DNA from 3 places in the Sphaerisporangium flaviroseum genome. Region 1 is predicted to be linked to each of the others. Evidence: riboswitches for the same ligand, from Rfam matches in the RefSeq annotation. Region 1 holds a riboswitch; each other region holds the start of a gene.

What was found. Region 1 has a riboswitch for cobalamin ahead of ABD810_RS10060 (ribonucleoside-diphosphate reductase subunit alpha). Riboswitches for the same ligand answer to the same signal wherever they lie in the genome.
Region 2: another riboswitch for cobalamin. It lies ahead of ABD810_RS23510 (ABC transporter substrate-binding protein); the one in region 1 lies ahead of ABD810_RS10060 (ribonucleoside-diphosphate reductase subunit alpha).
Region 3: another riboswitch for cobalamin. It lies ahead of cobN (cobaltochelatase subunit CobN); the one in region 1 lies ahead of ABD810_RS10060 (ribonucleoside-diphosphate reductase subunit alpha).

Annotation. Positions count from the first base shown of each region.
Region 1 is NZ_BAAAZR010000002.1:862,935-869,816, forward strand. It holds gene ABD810_RS10045 (polyprenyl synthetase family protein) at 1-812, opposite strand, end outside; gene ABD810_RS10050 (DEAD/DEAH box helicase) at 987-3,188, opposite strand; gene ABD810_RS10055 (Bug family tripartite tricarboxylate transporter substrate binding protein) at 3,316-4,278, shown strand; cobalamin riboswitch at 4,376-4,578, shown strand; gene ABD810_RS10060 (ribonucleoside-diphosphate reductase subunit alpha) at 4,692-6,882, shown strand, end outside.
Region 2 is NZ_BAAAZR010000017.1:53,843-60,724, reverse strand. It holds gene ABD810_RS23520 (ABC transporter ATP-binding protein) at 1-560, opposite strand, end outside; gene ABD810_RS23515 (FecCD family ABC transporter permease) at 631-1,671, opposite strand; gene ABD810_RS23510 (ABC transporter substrate-binding protein) at 1,794-2,744, opposite strand; adenosylcobalamin (AdoCbl) riboswitch at 2,789-2,929, opposite strand; gene ABD810_RS23505 (Gfo/Idh/MocA family protein) at 3,063-3,914, opposite strand; gene ABD810_RS23500 (SDR family NAD(P)-dependent oxidoreductase) at 3,972-4,763, opposite strand; gene ABD810_RS23495 (cytochrome P450) at 4,774-6,051, opposite strand; gene ABD810_RS23490 (phosphotriesterase family protein) at 6,054-6,882, opposite strand, start outside.
Region 3 is NZ_BAAAZR010000020.1:223,442-230,323, reverse strand. It holds gene ABD810_RS26515 (precorrin-2 C(20)-methyltransferase) at 1-480, shown strand, start outside; gene ABD810_RS26510 (cobalt-precorrin-6A reductase) at 500-1,264, opposite strand; gene ABD810_RS26505 (cobalt-precorrin-5B (C(1))-methyltransferase) at 1,300-2,457, shown strand; gene ABD810_RS26500 (precorrin-3B synthase) at 2,481-3,869, opposite strand; partial or broken gene ABD810_RS26495 (hypothetical protein) at 4,062-4,466, opposite strand; cobalamin riboswitch at 4,493-4,686, shown strand; gene cobN (cobaltochelatase subunit CobN) at 4,715-6,882, shown strand, end outside.

The DNA.
Region 1 (6,882 bases):
GCCGATCCCCGGCCGCGCCCGCGCACGGCCCGTAGCAACGGCAGGGTCGCCACGCCCTGCCGCAGGTCGGCGTTGGCCGGCTTGCCCGCCCGCAGGGAGGGCTCGGTGAGGTCGAGGACGTCGTCGGCGAGCTGGAACGCGATGCCGAGCGCCTCTCCGTACGCTCCCAGGGCGTCGGTGGCCTCCGCGGAAGCGCCCGAGGCGTGCGCTCCGAGCCGCGCGGCGAGCGTGAACAGGGCCGCCGTCTTGTCGGCGATCACGCCCATGTAGTACCGCTCGGGGTCGGCGTGCCGTCCGGCGCCCACCGTCTCGCGGAGCTGGCCGGTGACCAGCCGGGTCAGCATCCGCGCCTGCTCCTCCACCGCTTCCGCCCCGAGCGGCGCGGCGAGTTCGGCCGCCTTGGCGACCAGGTAGTCGCCGGCCAGGATGGCGACCCGGTTGCTCCAGCGCGCGTTGACGCTTGGCACGCCGCGGCGCGTGGCCGCCTCGTCCATGACGTCGTCGTGGTACAGCGAGGCGACGTGCATGAGCTCCACGGCCGCCGCCGCCCGCAGGACGGTGGGGCGGTCGGGGTCGCCGAACCGCGCGGCGAGCAGCACCAGCGCCGGGCGGATCCGCTTGCCGCCCGCCGCGAGGAGATGCGTGGCCACGGTGGACAGGAACGGGTCGCCGGGGTGGTGCACCGTGGTGCGCAGCAGGGCCTCGACGCCGGCGAGCGACCGGTGCATCCACGCGGCGAGGGCGTCGTCGGAGATGATCCACATGGTCGGATCGGCCACGGCGGCAGGCGGGGTGAGGGATGAGGATGACAAGGCGCCCCCTTGGCGGGTGGTGCGGGAGATCCGCACCACCCACGTTCGCGCCGGGGCCCGTGCCGGCGACTCCCCCCGGCACGGGAACCGCGTCCCCCGCACGGGGGAAAACGGCGGCCAGTGCGGCCACCCTGAACGCTTCGGCACGCGGGGCGACAGGGGAGCGGCGCGGGGTCAGGGCGCGTCGTGGGCCGTGGGCACGTGGGGAGACAGGGCGAGGCGGCGCTGCTCGGCTTCGACGATCTCGCGTGCCAGGAGTTGCTCGGAGATGTCGACGGCTTCGGAGCTGGCCTCGGCGAGGTCGCTGCGCCGGGCGTACTCGTCGAACAGCGAGCTCTTGCGGCGCAGGATCTCCAGCATGCGCTGGTCGACGCTGTCGGCCGCCAGGAGGCGGTGGACGCGGACCTTGCGCACCTGTCCCATGCGGTGCGCCCGCGCGACCGCCTGGCTCTCCATGGTGGGCTTGACCTGCGGCTCACAGATGATCACGACCGAGGCGGCCTGGAGGTTGAGGCCGATGCCGCCCGCCTGGATCTGGCTGAGCAGCACGGCGTGGCCGGTGGCGGCGGTGAACTCGTCGACCACCTCCTGGCGCCGGACCGCCGTGAGGCCGCCCGAGATGGGACCGTGCACACCGTCGCCGAGAACCCGCTGGACGGCCGCGAGGACGTGGCGGAAGTAGGAGAAGACGACCACCTTGAGGTCGTTGTCGGCCGCCTCGACGACGAGCTCGCGCAGCCGCTCCAGCTTGGCCGACTTCTCGTGGTCGGCGTAGGCGGCGCGGCGCATGGCCATGAAGTTCCCGGCGGCCACGGCCTCGCGGTAGGCCTCCGTGTCCGCCGCGCTCAGCTCCTCCCACTCGTCGACGTGGACGAGCTCGGGCAGCTCGGCCAGGACGTCCTGCTGGTTACGGCGCAGGTAGGCCGGAGCGACGGCTCTGCGGAACGCCTGCGGGCCCGCCGCGGCGTCGCCGGCGTGGATGCCGGGGACCAGCTCGGGCTGGAGGTAGCCCACCAGGTTGCGGAACTCCTCGACGCGGTTCTCCATCGGGGTTCCAGTCATGAAGAGCACCCGGTCGGTACGCGCGCACCAGGCGGCGACCGCCTGGGACCGGCGGGCGGCGGGGTTCTTCACGTAGTGCGCCTCGTCGACCACGAGCATCCCGAGCGTGACGTCGCCGGGGAGCTCCAGACGGTGCAGGGCGTCGATGGTGGTCACCGCGACGTCGCCGTTCCGCGCCCACTCGGCCAGCGCGGCGGGCCGGTCGGTGCCGTGGACTCGGTAGGCCTTCAGCGTGCTGCGCGTCTCGATCTCGCGTGACCAGTTGATCAGGACGCTGGCCGGGCAGGCGACCAGGAAGTGCGTGCGGCCCTCGGTCTTGAGGTGCGCGAGCGCGGCGATGGCCTGGATGGTCTTGCCCAGGCCCATCTCGTCACCGAGGATCACCCGTCGCTGGGCGAGGGCGAAACGGGCGCCGAACGCCTGGTAGCCGCGCAGCGAGACCCTGCGGTGGGTGTCGTCGAGCGCCTGGGCGTTGACCCGCGCGGACACCTCGCCGGGAAGGAAGCCCTCGGAGGCGACGCGGTCGGGTTCGAGGGCCGCGATCTCGGCGAGCAGGTTGTAGTACTCGGGCGACTGGATCTCGAAGTCGATCCACGCCTCGGTCGCCGAGACCGGCGGGCGGAGCAGGTCGGTGGTGGCCTGGGAGATGAGCAGGCGCGTGCCGCCCGAGCCCGCCTCCGCGAGCAGGGCGGCGATGTCCGCGACGGCTTCCCAGGCCCGCTCGCGGCCCTGCCTGCTCGTGAACAGCATCCGCAGCCGTCCTCGCGCGGCACGCGCGGCGGGCAGGAGCGGCGTCAGCCGCTCGATGACGCCCCTGGCGGCCTCGCACGCCCGCGGAAGGTCGGGACCGGCGGTGACCAGGCGGTTCAACGCGACCAGCATCGCCGTGGTGGCGGGGTCGCGCCGCTCGACGTCGATCTGGATGCCGACCGTCTCCTCGGCCGCTCGCGCGATCTGCCTGGCGGCGGCCTGGACCTGGCTCGCGGTGTGCGCGCCGATCCCGGGGACGAGTTGCAGAGCGTAGGGGGTGGCGTCCAGGACGTGCTGGACCGTCGTGTACCCGGCCTGTTCCAGGGCTCCGAGGCGCAACCGCCCGTTGGTGACGTCCTTCAGCCGCGCGAGGGGGATCGCGGCCAGGTCGTCGCGGGCCAGATCGGCGCGGAGCGAGGACAACGCCTCGTGCACGTCGGCGCGGACGCGTGTGTGGTCGGCGAGCAGGGTGCGTGCCGCCGCGAGGAGCCGCTCGCCCTCCAGGAGGAGAGCCCTGACCTCCTTGCCCGTGAACGCCGCCCCCTCCTGTTCGACCGTGCTCACATCTCTGCCCTTCCCCACCGCCGTCCGGGTGCCATGATTCCACGTTCGCGGCGCCGTCCGCCTCAACTCGTGTGTACGGCCATCGAAATGGGCATTTAGCCAGATATGGGGGGAAAGGGCGTGAAGCATGCGTCGTCGCCAGGTGCTCGCGCTCGGTACGGGGCTCGTCGCGCTGGCCGCCGGATGCGGGAGCGCCACCGACGCGCGCAAGCTCGCCTCGATGCCGCTCTCGATGGTCGTCCCCGGCCCGTACGGGGGTGACTCGGACAGGGTCGCGCGCTCGCTCAAGGGGGTGGCCGAGCGGGAGTCGCTGGCGGGCCGGGTGCAGGTGGTCAACCGCCCGGCGCACGCCGCTCTGGCGGAGTTCGCCCGCGCGCGCACCACCGGCCGGCTGCTGATGGCCGAGCCCGAGCTGGTCGCCACCGTGCGGGCCGTCCGGCCGGCGGGCGCCTTCTCCGGCACCACGCCGCTGGCCAGGCTCTGCGGCGAGTGGGAGGTGCTGGTCGTTCCCGTCACCTCGCGCCTGGCGTCGTTCGGCGCGTTCGCCGACGCCATGAGGCGGGACCCGGCCGCCCTCGCGGTGGCGGGCAGGGCGGCGGGCTGCGTGGACCACATGCTGTTCGGAATGCTCGCCCAGAGCCTCGGCGTGGACGCGCGGCTGCTCCAGTACGTGGCCTACCCCTCCGGCGAGGAGGCGATCACGGCGCTCAAGGGCGGGCGGGTGAGGGCGGTGCTCTCCAGCCACGCCGGAGTACGGCGGCGGGTCCAGGCCGGAGAGCTGCACGTGCTCGCGGTGTCCTCGCCCGACCGCATCCAGGGGGTGGAGGCTCCGACGCTGCTGGAGTGCGATGTGCATCTGTACTGCGCGAACTGGCGTGGCCTGCTCGGGGTCGGCCGCCTGCCCGACGACGACCGTGACGCCCTGGTCGGCCTGTGCCACGAGCTCGCCGGGTCGGCCCGCTGGAGAGAGACCTGCGCGCGTAACGGATGGACCCCGCTGTACCTGGAGGGCGAGGATTTCCGGCAGTGGCTGCGTATCGAATCCAACCGGCTGAGCCGGGCGCTGGGGGACCTCGGCCTTCGCGTCTGACGCCGGACGGCCCCTGTGCGGTACGGGGCATCGTGACCCTGGATTACCACACCGGACACAACTTCTAGGGGTTGTTGTTGGGGGCGCCACTACATGTAGGATCCTGACCGTTGCTGGTTCGCTCTTTGGAGCGGCGTAAGAGGGAACCTGGTGTGATTCCGGGGCTGCCCCGCAGCGGTGAGCGGGAACGACCGCCGTCATACAGCACTGGGCCGCGCGGCGGCCTGGGAAGCGACGGCCAGTAGGCAGGACGTGAGAGCGCCCGCGAGTCCGAAGACCTGCCGGTGACGTTGTCGTCCAGGCCTCGAGGGAGGGCCGCGGCGGGGGTGACCGGCGTGCCCGTGCGGCGAGGCCTGCGGTCGTGCTCCGACGCGTGCGCTCAAGCGAGGATCCGAACGCTATGAGGAGAGCACATGACCGTGACACGCGATTTGCCGCTGCCGTCTCAGGAGGATACGACCCGGGAGGGCCGGCGGCTGGCCATCGAGGAGGCCGCGGCCCGGGTCATCGCCGATCCCGCGAACTCGCGGGTCGCCGCCCGTCTGCTGGCCGAGGAGATCGCCGCCGAGGCGGCGGCGCACGGGGTGCGGTCGTTCTCGGAGTCGGTCGCCGCCACGCACGAGGCCGGGCTGGTCCACGATGACCTGGCCGAGTTCGTACGGAACAACGCCACCGTGCTCGACGACCTGACCGACCCGGAAGGGGACGCGCGCTTCGAGTACTTCGGGCTGCGGACGGTCTACGATCGCTACCTGCTGCGCCACCCCGTCACCCGGGGCGTGCTGGAGACCCCGCAGCACTTCTTCCTGCGCGTGGCGTGCGGGCTCGCCGGCACCGTCGCCGAGGCCGCGGAGCTGTACGGGCTGATGACGACTCTGTCGTACCTGCCGAGCTCGCCGACGCTGTTCAACTCCGGCTCGCGGCGGCCCCAGCTCTCCTCCTGCTTCCTGCTGGACTCGCCCCGCGACGAGCTGGAGGCCATCTACGAGCGGTACGGCCAGGTCGCGCGGCTGTCGAAGTACGCAGGCGGGATCGGGATCTCCTGGACCAGGGTACGGGCGCGCGGCTCGCTGATCAGGGGCACCAACGGGCACTCCAACGGCATCGTGCCGTGGCTCCGCACGCTCGACTCGAGCGTCGCGGCGGTGAACCAGGGCGGGCGGCGCAAGGGCGCGGCCTGCGTGTACCTCGAACCCTGGCACGCCGACGTGGAGGAGTTCCTGGAGCTGCGCGACAACACCGGTGAGGACGCGCGCCGCACGCACAACCTCAACCTGGCCAACTGGATCCCCGACGAGTTCATGCGCCGGGTCGAGGCCGACAGCGTGTGGTCGCTGTTCGACCCCAAGGAGGTCCCGGAACTGGTCGACCTGTGGGGCGCCGAGTTCGACGCGAGGTACCGGGAGGCGGAGGCCGCCGGGCGGTACGTCCGCCAGTTGCCCGCGAGGACCCTGTACGGCCGCATGATGCGCACGCTCGCCCAGACGGGCAACGGCTGGATGACCTTCAAGGACGCCGCCAACCGCGCCTCCAACCAGACGGCCAGGCCCGAGAACGTCATCCACCTGTCCAACCTGTGCACCGAGATCCTCGAGGTCACCAGCGACGCCGAGACCGCCGTGTGCAACCTCGGCTCGGTCAACCTCGCCGCCCACCTCCAGCGGGGAGGGGTCGACTGGGCACGGCTGCGCTCGACGGTGGCCACGGCCGTCCGGTTCCTCGACAGGTCCATCGACCGGGGGTTCTACCCGACGCCCCAGGCGGAGGCCGCCAACAAGCGCTGGCGGCCGATCGGGCTCGGCGTGATGGGCCTGGCCGACGTCTTCTTCGCGCTGCGGCTGCCCTTCGACTCGCCCGAGGCGCTCGCGCTGTCCACGCGGATCGCCGAGGAGATGGCGCTGGCCGCCTATGGGGCCTCCGCCGACCTGGCCGGGGCGCTCGGGGCGCACCCCTCGTACGCCGACACGCGGGCGGCCGGGGGAGTGCTGCACCTGGACCACTTCCCGGCGGCGGATCCGGTCCACCCGGAGGAGTGGGCGCTCCTGCGCGACAGGATCGCGGCGACCGGCCTGCGCAACTCCCTGCTGCTCGCCGTCGCCCCCACGGCGACCATCGCCTCCATCGCGGGGTGCTACGAGTGCGTCGAGCCGCAGGTGTCCAACGTGTTCAAGCGCGAGACCCTGTCGGGTGAGTTCCTCCAGGTCAACCGCTACCTGGTCAGGGACCTCCAGGAGCGCGGGCTGTGGACGCCGCAGGTCAGGGACGCGGTCAAGCGCGCCGACGGGTCCATCCAGGACGTCCCCTCGATCCCTCAGGACCTCCAGAGGCTGTACCGCACCGCCTGGGAGCTGCCGCAGAAGGCCCTGATCGACCTGGCCGCCGCGCGCCAGCCGTACATCGACCAGTCGCAGTCGCTGAACCTGTTCATGGCGACCCCGACCATCGGCAAGCTCTCGTCGATGTACGCCTATGCCTGGCGGGCCGGGCTGAAGACCACGTACTACCTGCGCTCGCGCCCGGCCACGCGCATCGCGCAGACCACCGTGGCCGCCGAGGCCGGCGCGGCGCCCCCGCCCCTGGATGTCGTGCCGGCACGTGTCGCCG
Region 2 (6,882 bases), on a different contig from region 1:
GCGAGGCGGAGCCGGTCGACCAGTTCCAGCACCTGTTGCTGGTGGCCGAGGTCGAGCGCGGTGGTTGGCTCGTCGAGCAGCAGCACGGGAGCCCGCTGGACGAGCGCCCGGGCGAGCACCACCCGCTGGCGTTCCCCGCCGGACAGGTGCCCGAGAGGCCGGGCGGCGAACGCGGACAGGTCGAGGCGTTCGAGCACCGAGCCGGTGATCTCCCGGTCGTGCTCGCCCTCCCTGCCCAGGTAGGAGATGTACGGTGTGCGCCCGAGCAGGGCGTAGTCGAAGACGCTCAGGCCCGCCGGGAGCAGAGGGGCCTGCGGGGCGTAGGCCATCAGCCGTGCGCGCTGCTTGGGCTTCAGGCTGCGTACCGGTACGCCGTCGATCAGCACCTCGCCCTGGGCCTCCAGCAGGCCCATCATGGCCCGGAGCAGAGTGGACTTACCGGCGCCATTGGGCCCGATGATCGCCAGCCACTCACCGCCGCGCACGGACAGGCCGATCTCGGACAGCACCGGCCGCCCGTCCAGCGCGACGGAGAGCTCGCGGACCTCGATCGAACTCATGCCCGCACCGCCGCCACGTTGCCGCGTCCGCCGCGTCCGACCCATGGCGCGCTCACGCCTCCGCGCCCGCTCACGCGTCCACCGCTCTTGTCGCGCGGAGGACGCCGACGAAGAAGGGGGCGCCGATGAAGGCGGTGACGACCCCGATCGGCAGCTCGGCCGGGGCCAGGACGGTGCGGGCGGCCAGGTCGGCGAGCACCAGGAACGCCGCCCCGACCAGCAGTGACAGCGGGAGCACCATCCGGTACGACGCGCCCGCGAGGCGGCGCACGACATGGGGGACGACGATGCCGACGAAGCCGATGAGCCCGCTGACCGCGACGGCGGACGCCGTGGCGAGCGATGCCGCGCACAGGACGACCAGCCTGACGCGGGCCGCGTTGACGCCCAGGCTCACCGCCTCGTCGTCGCCGACGGACAGCACGTCCAGCAGCCGCCCGTGAGCGATCAGGATCACCATCGACACCAGGGCGTAGGGGGCGATGAGCCACACCTGCGACCAGTCGCCGCCGATGCCGCCCATGATCCACGAGTAGATCCGCTGCAACTGCTCGACGCGGATCTGCTGTACGAACGCCTGCAGGGCGGACAGGAAGGAGGAGACGGCCACGCCGGCGAGCACGAGGGTGGCCGTGCCACCACCACGGCCCGCGGTGTTGCCGAGCGCGTACGCCAGCAGCACGCCGCCGATCGCCCCGCCGAACGCGGCCAGCGGCACCAGCCCTTCGACCTGGATCAGCACGATCATCAGGGTCGCGGTGAGGCCCGCTCCCGCGGCGGCGCCGAGCAGGTACGGATCGGCGAGCGGGTTGCGGAACACGCCCTGGTATCCGGCGCCCGCCATCGCCAGCAGCCCGCCGACCACGGCCGCGAGCACCACGCGCGGCATCCTGAGCTGGAAGAGCAGTCCGCGCTCCACAGGGGAGAGCCCCGAGTCGACCGACACGAACGGCATCCGGTCGAGCAGTTCCAGCACGATGCCCTTGAGGGGGATGGAAGCCGCGCCGATCATCAGACCGGCCAGCACGCAGGCCACGAGCACGACGAGCGCGACGGCGAGCGCCACCGGCCGCATCGTGGCCCCGCGTGCCGTCCCGCGCCCCGGCCGCATCGTGGCCCCGCGTGCCCTCCCCCGCCCCGGCCGCATCGTGGCCCCGCGTGCCCTCCCGCCGGCCGGCGCCCCCGGGTCGCCGGCACCGGGGTCCGCCACCTTCCGGGAGCGTGTGCCGGGTCTCAGCCCGCGGCCCTCTTGACGGCCTCGTCGACGACCTTGACGAAGTCCACCACGCGAGGTCCCCAGCGCGAGGCGATGTCGTCGTCGAGCGTGAACACCCGCTCCTTCTTGATCGCCGACAGGCCCGCCCAACCGGGACGCTTGGCCAGCGTGTCCCTGGACTGCCCGCAGCACTTGGTGTCGGCCAGGAAGATCAGGTCGGGGTCGGCCTTGGCCACGAACTCGGTGGAGAGCTTGGGATACCCGCCGGCGGCGTCCGGCGCCTCGTCCGCGATGTTGGTCAGCCCGAACTGAGCGTAGATCTGGCCGATGAAGGTGCTGGAGGTCACGGAGTACGGCGTGTTGTCGAGCTCGTGGAAGAACGAGAGCTTCTTGTCCTTGGGCGCGGCGGCGACGAGCTCGTCGATCTGCCGCTTCATTCCGGCGACGAGCTCGTCCGCCTTCGCCTTGTTGCCGGTGGCGGCTCCGAGGTCGGCGATCTCGTCGTAGGTCTCGTCCAGCTTGGTGGCGGCGGGTTCGAGCAGGACGGGGACGCCGACCTTGGTGAGCGCCGCCACGACGCCGCCGGTGTCGTTGGCGAGCACGACCAGGTCGGGCTTCTTGGCGATGATCGCCTCGGCGTTCGGCTTGAAACCGGACAGATCCGTCTTGGGGGCGTCGGCGGGGTAGGTCGACTGGTCGTCGACGGCGAGGACCTGCGGCCCGGCGCCGATCGCGAACAGGCTCTCCGTGGCGCTCGGCGAGAGCGAGACGATCTGCGTGGGCTTCTTGCCGATGGTGACCGGGCCGTTGCCGGCCTGGACGGTCACGGGGAAACCGGCGGCCTGCGAGGACGCGGCGGGGGTGGGGGTGGCGGAAGCGGCGTCCGAAGTGCCGCTGGATTGGCCGCATCCGGCCAATGTCAGCGCACCCAGCAACGCGCCCGCCAAGGCCGTGCGTACGGGCCTCACGAGAGTTCCTCCTGTTGCCGGGAAATCGAGAGACCCGTGATGTGACGGATCACCCTTTTCCACGAGGGTTGACGGCGTCGGCGCGGCATGCAGGCGACCTGGCTCGACCCCGAGGGATCTCACAGTTGCGGGACAGCGCCGGACTCACACCGGACTTCGCTACACGCTGCGCGTCAAACGAACGGTATCAACGAACCGGCCAACCGGATACGACGGGTCGAAACCCCCACCGTTCCCGAACCGCCGGTACGACCGGCGGCAGCGCACAGCCATTCCCCGCCCGGCCGCGTGGCCGAGGGTGGACGCCGCTCGTACGGCTCAGCCCAGCTGGGACTCGGCGGCGGTGATGATCTGCTGGAGGCGGAGGCCGTGGTGGGCGTCGAGGGGATGACCGCCGCCTCGGCGTACGGTCTGGGCGAACTCGGCGACCATGTCGGGGAAGACGTCGTAGCCGAGGTCGCCGCCGTCGAGGGTCTCGCTGCCGTGGCGGCCGAAGACGGCCAGGTGCGAGGCGCCGTGCTCGACGCGGGCGGCCATGGTCAGCGACGCCTCGCTGACCGCGCCGCTCTGGTGCTCCAGCATCAGCCCGACCCAGCCGAGCGTGTGGCCGTGGGCACGGATCCCGACGACCGGCCCGAGCGCGGCGTCGAGCATGTCGATCATGTGGGGGCCGACGTCGAGGATCGCGCCACGCTCCTGGCGCCATGGGGAGTCGATGGTGTGCAGGGCGCCGGAGATGTTGAGCGCGTACCCGCCGAACGGCTCGATCGCGTGGACCCGCTCCAGGAACGCCTTGGTGGCGGCCGAGTAGCGGAAGGTCAGCACCATCTGGGAGGCGACACCCGCCTCGCCCACGGCGTCGGCGAGACGCTTGGCGCCGTCGAGGTCGGCCGCGAGCGGCTTCTCCAGCAGCAGGGCCTTGCCCGCCTTGGCCGCCTGTACGGCCAGCTCGGCCTGCACGCCCGGCGGCACGCAGAACGCGACGGCCTCGCAGACGTCGAAGAGCTCCTCGACCCGCTCGTAGACCGGGACGCCGAGCCGGGCCGCGGACCGGGGCCTGCGTGCCCACACGCCGGCGAGCCGCGTGTGGGGGCCGGCCGCCAGCGTGGGCGCGTGGACCGCCTCCGCCCAGGGACCCGCTCCGATCAGACCTACCGCGACTGGCTCCATGGCGCTCAACTCCCCCACGTACCCGATCATTCGTCGCGAGACTAGCCCAATCCCCGCTTAGCTCGCGGCATCTTTCCACGAGCGCAGGGCGTGCTCGGGGCGGTGGGCGGTGGTGCCGCCGTCGACGGCGATGGTCTGGCCGGTGATGCAGCGCGCCTCGTCCGAGGCCAGGAAGGCGACGACCGACGCCACGTCCTCGGGGCTCGCGGCCCAGGGGAGCACGCGCTCGGCGGCCTTCTCGGCGAGCATCGTGGGGCTCATGACGGCGCGGGCCGTGTCGGTCATGACAAGGCCCGGGGCGACCGCGTTGCAGCGGATGCCACGCGAGCCGTACATCGTGGCGACATACCGGATAAATCCGTTTAAGGCGGATTTCGACGTGCCGTACGCCGCGTGGTCCGTGTCCCCCACCAGCCCGGAGACCGACGAGGTGACCACGATCGCCCCTCCCTCGATCATGTGCGGGACGGTGTGCTTGACGACGAGCATCGCCCCGCGCAGGTTCACGGCCATGGTCCGGTCCCAGACCTCCACGTCCAGGTCCAGCAGGTCGCCGTCCCGCCCGTACACCTCGGGTTCCAGGCAGGCGGCGTTGGAGTGCGCGACGTCGAGGCGGCCGAAGCGGTCCATCAGCTCGGCGACGGCACTCGCCGTGGAACCCTCGTCGGCGACGTCGCACTCGAGCGCGTACGCGGCGGATCCGATGGCCGAGGCGACCTGCCAGGCGGTCTCGACCCTGATGTCGGCGACGCCGACCCGTGCCCCCTCGCTCGCCAGCCTGAGCGCCGTGGCGGCGCCGATCCCCGACCCGCCGCCGGTGACGAGCGCGACCCGATCGCGGAACCTCACCGCCCTGACCTCACCATTCGACGAGCAGGGACGGCAGGCCCCGTCCGACGATGGACTTGCGGTACGTGATCCGCATGCCGGGCACCAGGCGCAGGCCCGGCAGGCGTTCGCCCAGCACCTCAAGGGCCGTGCGGAGCTGGAGGCGCGCCAGCGCGGCGCCGACACAGAAGTGGATGCCGTACCCGAACGTCATATGGGCGTCGGCGTTCTGGCGCCGGGGGTCGAACGACTCCGGCGAGGGGAAGACCGTCTCGTCGTGCGCCGCCGAGTCGGTGGAGAGCAGCACGAGCGAGCCCTTGGGGATCGTGACGCCGTGCAGGTCGATGTCGGTCAGGGCGTACCGGAACGAGCCGAGGCTGGAGCCGTCGATCCGCATGCACTCCTCGACCGCGTTCTGGATCAGCTCGGGGGCCGGTGGCCAGGCGCCCTCGCGTAGGAGCCGGAGCACGCTGTTGCCGAGCTGGTTGGGCACGGTGTCGTTGCCGCCGAGCAGGATGGTGGAGATCAGCTCGACGACCTCCCGGTGGGACAGCTCGGTCCCGATGAGGCCGGTCATCAGGGAGGTGAAGTCGTCGCGCGGCTCGGCGACGCGGGAGGCGACCAGCTTGTCGACGTAGTCGAGGTAGGTGAGGAAGCTGCGCGCGAGCACGAGCTGCCGGTCCGGCGGCTGTGGCGACAGGAACAGCATGAACCAGTCCTTGACGTGCTCCTTGACGAACTCCTCGTCCTCCTCGGGCACGCCGATGAAGCGGGCGGTGAGCTTGGCCGAGGGCTCGTGCCCGAGCTCGGCCACGAAGTCGGCGCCGCCCTGGGGGGCCACCCGGTCGAGGACCTCCTCGTTGAGCCGCCTGAACCGCTGTTCCATCGCGGTGACCGCGCGCGGGGTGAAGGCACGGGACACCGAACGGCGCAGCCGCGTGTGCGTGGGCGGGTCGACGTTGGCCACGAAGCTGGACAGGAAGGACCCGTGGTCGCCGAGCACCTTCCGCGTCTCGGCGGCCAGGCTCCGCGAGATCGTCAGCGATCCCTCCGAGGAGAACCGCCTCGGGTCCGCGTACGCGGCGCGGACGTCCGCGTGGCGGGTCAGGACGTACGCGCCCAGGTGCTCGCTGTGGAACACCGGCCGCTCGTGCCTGAGCCTGCGCAGGAATTCGTACGGCGAGGCGACGTGCCAGTCGGACGTGACGTCGAAGTCGGTGGCGCCCGCCGGTGAGGTGCCTTCCATCGCCGGTGTCACGTCCTCGGTCGCGGGTGAGGTGCTCTGGGTGGCCGGTGCGGTGTTCTCCATGGTCACGACCTGGGGGTGAGGATCCTGCGGGGGTTCTCGACGAGCATCTGGTGGATCTGGTCCTCGCCGACACCGCGTTTGCGCAGCTCGGGAAGGACGTCCCGGGAAATGTGCAGCAGGTGGTAGTTGGGGTGACGCGCGCGCACCACCTCAGGGTCGAAGCGGTCGTTGAAGCAGTAGGAGTCGTGTGACAGCACCATCCGGCCGGCGTGGCCGCGGGCGCACATCTCCGCGACGATGGCGACCCTGTCCTCGAACGAGCTGATCGTCTCGATGCCGAACCGGTCCATCCCGAGGTACGAACCCGCCGCGATCAGCTCTTCGAGGTAGGCGAGGTCGGTGGAGTCGCCGGCGTGGCCGATGACCACCCGTGACAGGTCCACGCCCTCGGACGCGAGGAGCCGCTGCTGCGCCAGCCCGCCCCGTGAGCCACTGTGGGAGTGGGTCGTGATCGGCGCTCCGGTCTCCCGATGCGCCTGGGCGACCGCGCGGAACACCCGCTCGCATCCCGGCGTCATGCCCTGGTGGTCGGAGGCGCACTTCAGGATCGCGGCCTTGACACCGGTCCGCCCGATCCCCTCGGTGATGTCTCTAACGAAGAACTCGGCGAGCCGGTCCGGCCCGCCGAAGAGGCTGCCCGGGCCGCGGTTGCCGAAGTACGGGGGCAGCGCGTCGTAGGTGTAGAGCCCGGTGGCGACGACGATGTTGACCTCGGTCAGCTCCGCGACCCGCTGCACCGCCGGGACGTACCGGCCGAGCCCGACCACCGTCAGGTCCACGATGGTGTCGATCCCCTCGGCCTTGAGGGCGCCGAGCTTGTCCGCCGCCTCC
Region 3 (6,882 bases), on a different contig from region 1:
AGCGCGGTGCTGGAGGTGGCGTGCGAGCCGCGCTTCGCCGGGGTGCCGGTCCGTGTGGTCCCCGGCCTGACGGCGGCGCAGGCGGTCGCGGCCCGGGTCGGCGCGCCGCTCGGGCACGACTACTGCGTGCTCTCCCTGTCCGACCGGCTCAAGCCGTGGGACGTCATCGCCGGGCGCATCACCGCCGCGGCACGCGCCGACCTCGTGCTGGCCATCTACAACCCGGCGTCGCGAAGCCGTACGTGGCAGGTCGCCGCGGCCCGGGACCTCCTGCTGGAACATCGCGGGCCCGACACCCCGGTGGTCATCGGGCGGGACGTAGGCGGGCCCACCGAAAGCCTCCGCGTCACCACGCTGGCCAAGCTGGATCCGGTCGACGTCGACATGCGCTGCCTGCTGCTGATCGGCTCGTCCACCACAAGAACCCTGAACCGTGACGGCCGCCCCGTGGTCTTCACCCCACGCCGCTACCCAGGGTGAAATGCCCGGACTGTGGTCTTCACTCCATGCGGTTACCTGGGTTGATACGGACATCGTTGAGCCAGACGAGGGCCTCGTGCACGGTGACGGCCGTGGGAGCCTCCGGCAGCGGTGGGCGTCGCACCACGACGACGGGCAAGCCCAGCTGCCGCGCCGCCGCGAGCTTCGCCCTCGTCATCGTGCCGCCGCTGTCCTTGGTGACGAGCGTGTCGACGCGATGGGCGCGCATCAGCGAGAGTTCGCCCTCCAACGTGTAGGGACCCCGATCGAGCAGGAGGTGACAATGGCGCGGAAGCGGAGGTTCGGGCGGGTCGACCGTACGGATCAGGAACCACAGGTCGTCCAGGCCGGTGAAGGCGGGCAACCCCTGGCGCCCGGTGGTGAGGAAGACCCGCCTGCCAAGCGCGGGCAGCGACCGGGCCGCGTCCTCCAGGGACGACACCCAGTGCCAGTCGTCACCGGCTTCCTGGCGCCATCCGGACCGCCGCAGTATCAGCAGGGGGATCTCCGCCTCCGCCGTGGCCCGGACCGCCGAGGCGGTGATCCGCTCGGCGAACGGATGGGTCGCGTCGACCACCGCATGGATCCCCTGATCGCGGAGCCAGCTTGCCAGACGACCGGGACCGCCGAACCCGCCGACACGTACCTCTCCCTCAGGAAGGCGGGGGTCGCTCACCCGGCCCGCGAGCGAGGAGACCACCCGGACGTCCGGGCGGTGCACCAGCGCCGCCGCGAGCGCCCGAGCCTCGCCGGTCCCGCCGAGTATCAGCACGCCGGGCTTCATCTGGTGCTCACGCTCTCGTGGTTCATCCTTGACGCATGAGCACCGGTCTTCGGCACGGTTGGACCACGGGTGCCTGTGCCACGGCGGCCACCACGGCCGCGTACACGGCCCTGCTCACCGGGTCCTTCCCCGACCCTGTGGAGATTCTGCTCCCTCGCGGGCAACGCCCCTCCTTCGCTCTCGCCGCCGAGGAACTGACCCCTCTCAGCGGTACGGCCGGCGAGGGTCCGCCGTTCGGGACGGCGCGAGTCGGGGTGGTCAAGGACGCAGGGGACGACCCTGACGTCACTCACGGTGCGCTCATCTTCGCGACCGTACGACACGGCGAGAGAGGAACGGGTGTCACCTTCCGCGCAGGGCCTGGCGTGGGAACGGTGACCAAACCGGGGCTGCCGCTGCCGGTGGGAGAGCCGGCGATCAATCCGGTGCCCCGGCAGATGATGCGAGAGCACGTCGAGCGCATCGCAGAGCGGTGCGGAGGCAGCGGTGACGTCATCGTGGAGATCGCGGTGCAGAACGGCGAGGAACTGGCCCGCCGCACGTGGAACCCACGCCTTGGCATCCTCGGCGGCCTGTCCATCCTCGGCACCACCGGAGTCGTGGTCCCGTACTCCTGCTCGGCCTGGATCGACAGCATCCGGCGCGGGATCGACGTCGCCCGCGCGGCCGGTCACCGGCACGTCGCCGCGTGCACCGGCAGCACCTCGGAAAGGACCGTCGCCGGCCTGTACGGGCTCCCTGACGACGCGCTCCTGGACATGGGCGACTTCGCCGGGGCCGTGCTGAAGTACCTGCGCAGACACCCGGTTCCGCACCTGACCGTCGCCGGAGGCATCGGCAAGCTCTCCAAGCTCGCCGACGGCCATCTCGACCTGCACTCGGGCCGCTCGCAGGTCAGCACCGAGGCGCTCTCCGCGCTGGTCAGAGAGGCGGGCGGCACTGATGAGCTGACCGAGCGGGTGCGGCACGCGAACACCGCGTTGCAGGCACTGCAGATGTGCCAGGAGGCGGGTCTGCCTCTCGGAGACCTGGTGGCCGAGCGAGCAAGAATCACCGCCGCCGGGGTGCTGCGCGGTGCCCCCGTAGAGGTCGACGTCGTGGTCATCGACCGCGCCGGCACCATCGTCGGCCGCGCCGGCACCGTGGGCGAGTCTGGCACCGTCCGCCCACGCTGGCACCGTCGGCGGGTCTAGCATCGCCGGCAGTCGCAACCGTCTCACCGGTCTTCCGGGGTCAACGTAGCCCTCGTCGCGGCGACGACGGCGGCCGTCTCTTCGGCGCTCGCGCAGTGCAGGCTCTCGTCGGCTGTGTCGACCCGGTAGCCGTCCCCGGTGGCGACCACGACCACAACCGGTCCGCTCGGCTTCCCGCATCGACGCTCACACCCGACCCAGTGCACGGGAAGCACCCCAGCCGCAGCCCCACCGACAAGGGGAAGTCCAACCTGGGCCACCGAACCGGGCCGATCGACGTCGGGACGTGAGTCGGAAAGGACGGTGTGTGCCGTCGAATCGGGACGTTCTACGTCGGGACGTGAGCCGGGTAGGACGGTGCCGGTCGTTGAGCGGGCGGCGTCCGACTGGACGTCGGACAGGGACTTGGCGCAGCCGGGGCGTCCAGTACACGCGGTGACACCGATCCACGGCGATGCGGGATCGGTGATGAGGCCGGCCGCGCTCAGCCTGGACAGCCACCGTCCGGCGTCGGCTCTGGCCACGCCCGGTACGACCGCGCCCCGCCACGGGGTCAGCCGGAGCTCGCCCCGACCGGCCTCGGCCGCCGCTGCGAGAGCGTGCGCCTGACCGGCCGTCAACCGCCCGAGCGGTGTCAGTACGACCAGGGCACCCCGCTCGGCGGACTGCGCTACGAATCCCACCGGAGGCACAGGCGGGCGCGAAGGTTGGGCTGGGGGCGGAAGCGAAGGAGGAGTACGAGTCGAGCGCGGAGCAGGGGTGGAGGACGGAGTAGGAGTCGAGCGCGGAGCAGGGGTGGAGGACGGAGTAGGAGTCGAGCCCGGCCCAGGGGGTGAGGGCGGTGCGGCTGCCGGTGGCCGTACGGGGGTCGCCTCATGGACCGCTTGGCAGGGATGGAGCTGGGCCGTTCCCTCGGTACTGGCAGGGACCTCACCCCGGGCGATCAATCGGGCGTCTCCCCGGGCGATGAGCCGGGCCGCCACCCGGCTCGGGCCGTCGTAGAGCTCGGCCATGCGCCAGGCCGTCGACTTCTGCGCGGCACGTTCGTCCAAGAACGCTTCCGCCGCCGCCATCATGGCGGGTACGGCTTCCGCCAGACCGACACGCAGCCCACAGTCCTCACCCGCCAGCAACAGCACTCCCTCGACGGTGGTGCCGTGGGGCGTGGGGATGGGGAGGAAGGCCACGTCGGTGGGGAGGATTGCCATGTCGCCTCTCCCGTCGTCTAAGGCGAACAGGAAGCGGCCGGGTAGGTCCGCGAGGGCTGGGCGGGCACATAGCGCGTGGTCCAGTTCGCGTACGAGCGTCGCGACCTCGATCAGGCCGTGACCGTCGAGTCCGGCCATGGGAGAGGCCAGGATGTTGCGCACCCGTTCATGGGTGGCCGAAGGAAGCAGCCCAGCGGCGGCCATCCGACCAGCGAACCCGATCTCCCCCCGGTCCCCGGTCTGGGGTACGTCCCCGGTGCCTTGGTTCGGGGTTCTACGTTCCTCCGCAGTTCCCTTCCCGTCCTCGGGCTGTACCTCGGTTGCCGGCCTTCTGCCGTCTTCGGTCGGCGGGGTGCCCGCGGCGCCTGTCTCGGGGGTGGGGTTGCTGGGAAGCCCTCGGACCTGCAGGTTGGCGCGGGAGGTCAGTTCGATGACGCCGGAGCCGAGGGAGGCTGCGGCGGCGGCCAGTTCGTGGAGCTGGGAGGCGGTGAGGAGGCCACCGGGTATCCGGATGCGTGCGACCGCACCGTCCGCGGCCGGATGCGTCTGGAGGGCACCGGGGCAGGCGTCGGCTCGCGATCGGTGCGAAGCGTCGATTCGCGATCGGTGGGACGCGTCGACTTGCGATCGCTGTGCAGCGTCGGCTGGCGCTTGATGGGAGTCGGGCTGCGATCGCTGTGTAGCGTCGGCTGGCGGTTGATGGGAGTCGGGCTGCGATTGGTGTGGAGTGTCGGCTGCCGATCGGTGGGGCGCGTCGGGGTGCGGTGGGGGTGAAAAGCCCAAAGGATCGGCAAGAGCCACGTCCAGGATGTTAACCCTACTTCTCGCCTTAAGTCGGACTCCGTGGTCTGATGGGGGAGGACGGCACAAAGGAGGAAGCCGGTGTGAATCCGGCGCGGTCCCGCCACTGTCACCGGGGAGCGAACCCCACTCAAGGCCACGGCCCGGCAACGGGCGGGAAGGCCGGGGTGAGCGTCGATCCGGGAGCCAGGAGACTCCAGGCCGTGTGACCCACGACCCGGGGCGCGGACCCCGAGTGAGGATGTGCCGTGCGCCATCTCCCTGTCCTGCTGCTGTCGACCTCCGACACAGACCTTCTCAGCGCCCGCGCGAGCGGCTCCCCGTACCGGCTGGGCAATCCGGCCCGGCTGGCCGTGGAGGACCTCGCCCCGCTGCTCGAAGGCGTCGAACTCGTCGTGGTCCGGCTGCTCGGCGGCCGGCGCGTCTGGGAGGAAGGGCTGGCCGCGCTGCTGGCGGGCAGCCGCCCGGTCATCGTGCTCGGCGGCGAGCAGGCTCCCGACGCCGAGTTGATGGAGCTGTCCACCGTTCCCGGCGGCGTGTGCGCCGAGGCGCACGCCTATCTGGCCCATGGCGGTCCGGCCAATCTGGACGAGTTGTACCGGTTCCTGACCGACACCCTGCTGCTCACGGGTCACGGCTTCGCCCCACCGGCGGCAACGCCGACCTGGGGAATCCTGCAATGCCCGCCGGCGGCCGACGGCGCCACACGTGCGCCTGGTACCGGCAGGGGCACATTCACGCCGGGTGCCAGCAAGGCCGTGCACACTCCGGACGGCGGCGAGGCGGCACGTGCGCCTGGTCACGGCGAGGCCGTACGGGGGTCTGGTGTCGAGGTCGCGCGTGCGCCCGATACCGGGGAGGCCGCGGTCGGGGTCGATGTGGGTGCGGCCGTACGGGGGGTCGGGTGTGGAGGGCGGCCGGTGGTCGGGGTGTTGTATTACCGGGCTCACCATGTCGCGGGGAACACCGCCTTCGTGGAGGCGCTGTGCGATGCCATCGAGCGTGCCGGGGGCCGGGCGCTGCCCGTCTACTGCGCCTCGTTGCGCACCGCCGAAGCCGGCCTGCTGGACGTGCTCGCCCAGGTGGACGCGCTGGTCGTCACCGTGCTCGCGGCGGGTGGAACCCGTCCCGCGACCGTCTCGGCGGGCGGGGACGACGAGGCGTGGGACGTGGGAGCCCTGGCCAGGCTGGACGTCCCGATCCTGCAGGGCCTGTGCCTCACCGGGGACAGGGAGAGCTGGCTCGCGAGCGACGACGGGTTGTCCCCGCTGGACGCCGCCTCCCAGGTGGCCATCCCCGAGTTCGACGGACGGATCATCACCGTCCCGTTCTCCTTCAAGGAGGTCGACGAGGAAGGACTGACCGTCTACGTGGCCGACCCCGAACGCGCCGCCCGGGTCGCCGGCATCGCCGTACGGCACGCCGTCCTGCGCCACATCCCCGCGCGGGACAAGCGGATCGCCCTGATGCTGTCCGCCTACCCCACCAAACACGCCCGCATCGGCAACGCGGTCGGGCTGGACACGCCCGCCAGCGTGGTCCGTCTGCTGGCGGCGCTGCGGGAGCGTGGGTACGACATCGGTCCCGAGGGCGACGGCGGGCTGCCGGGAGTGGCCGCCCAGGACGGTGACGCGCTCATCCACGCGCTCATCGCGGCCGGCGGCCAGGACCAGGACTGGCTCACCGAGGAGCAGGTGTCCGGCAACCCGGTGCGGATCTCCGCCGCGCGCTACGAGGCCTGGTACGTCACCCTCCCGGGGGAGCTGCGCGCGAGGATGGAACGGCACTGGGGCCCGCCGCCCGGCGAGCTGTTCGTCGACCGTTCCCGCGATCCGAACGGGGAGATCGTGCTGGCCGCGCTGCGTGCGGGCAACGTCGTGGTGATGGTGCAGCCGCCGCGCGGATTCGGTGAGAACCCCATCGCCATCTACCACGACCCCGACCTGCCGCCCAGCCACCACTACCTCGCCACCTACCGCTGGCTGCGGGACGGGTTCGGCGCGCACGCCGTGGTGCACGTCGGCAAGCACGGCAACCTGGAGTGGCTGCCCGGCAAGTCCGCCGGGATGTCCGCCTCCTGCGGACCGGACGCCGCGCTCGGCGACCTGCCGTTGATCTACCCGTTCCTGGTGAACGACCCCGGGGAGGGGACGCAGGCCAAGCGCCGCGCCCATGCCACCCTGGTCGACCACCTGGTGCCGCCGATGGCCCGTGCCGACACCTATGGCGACATGGCCCGGCTGGAGCAGCTCCTGGACGAGCACGCCTCCATCGCGGCGATGGATCCGGCCAAGCTGCCCGCGATCCGTGCCCAGATCTGGACCCTGATCCAGGCCGCCCGGCTGGACCACGATCTCGGGCTGGACGACCGGCCGCACGACGCGGAGTTCGACGACTTCCTGCTGCACGTCGACGG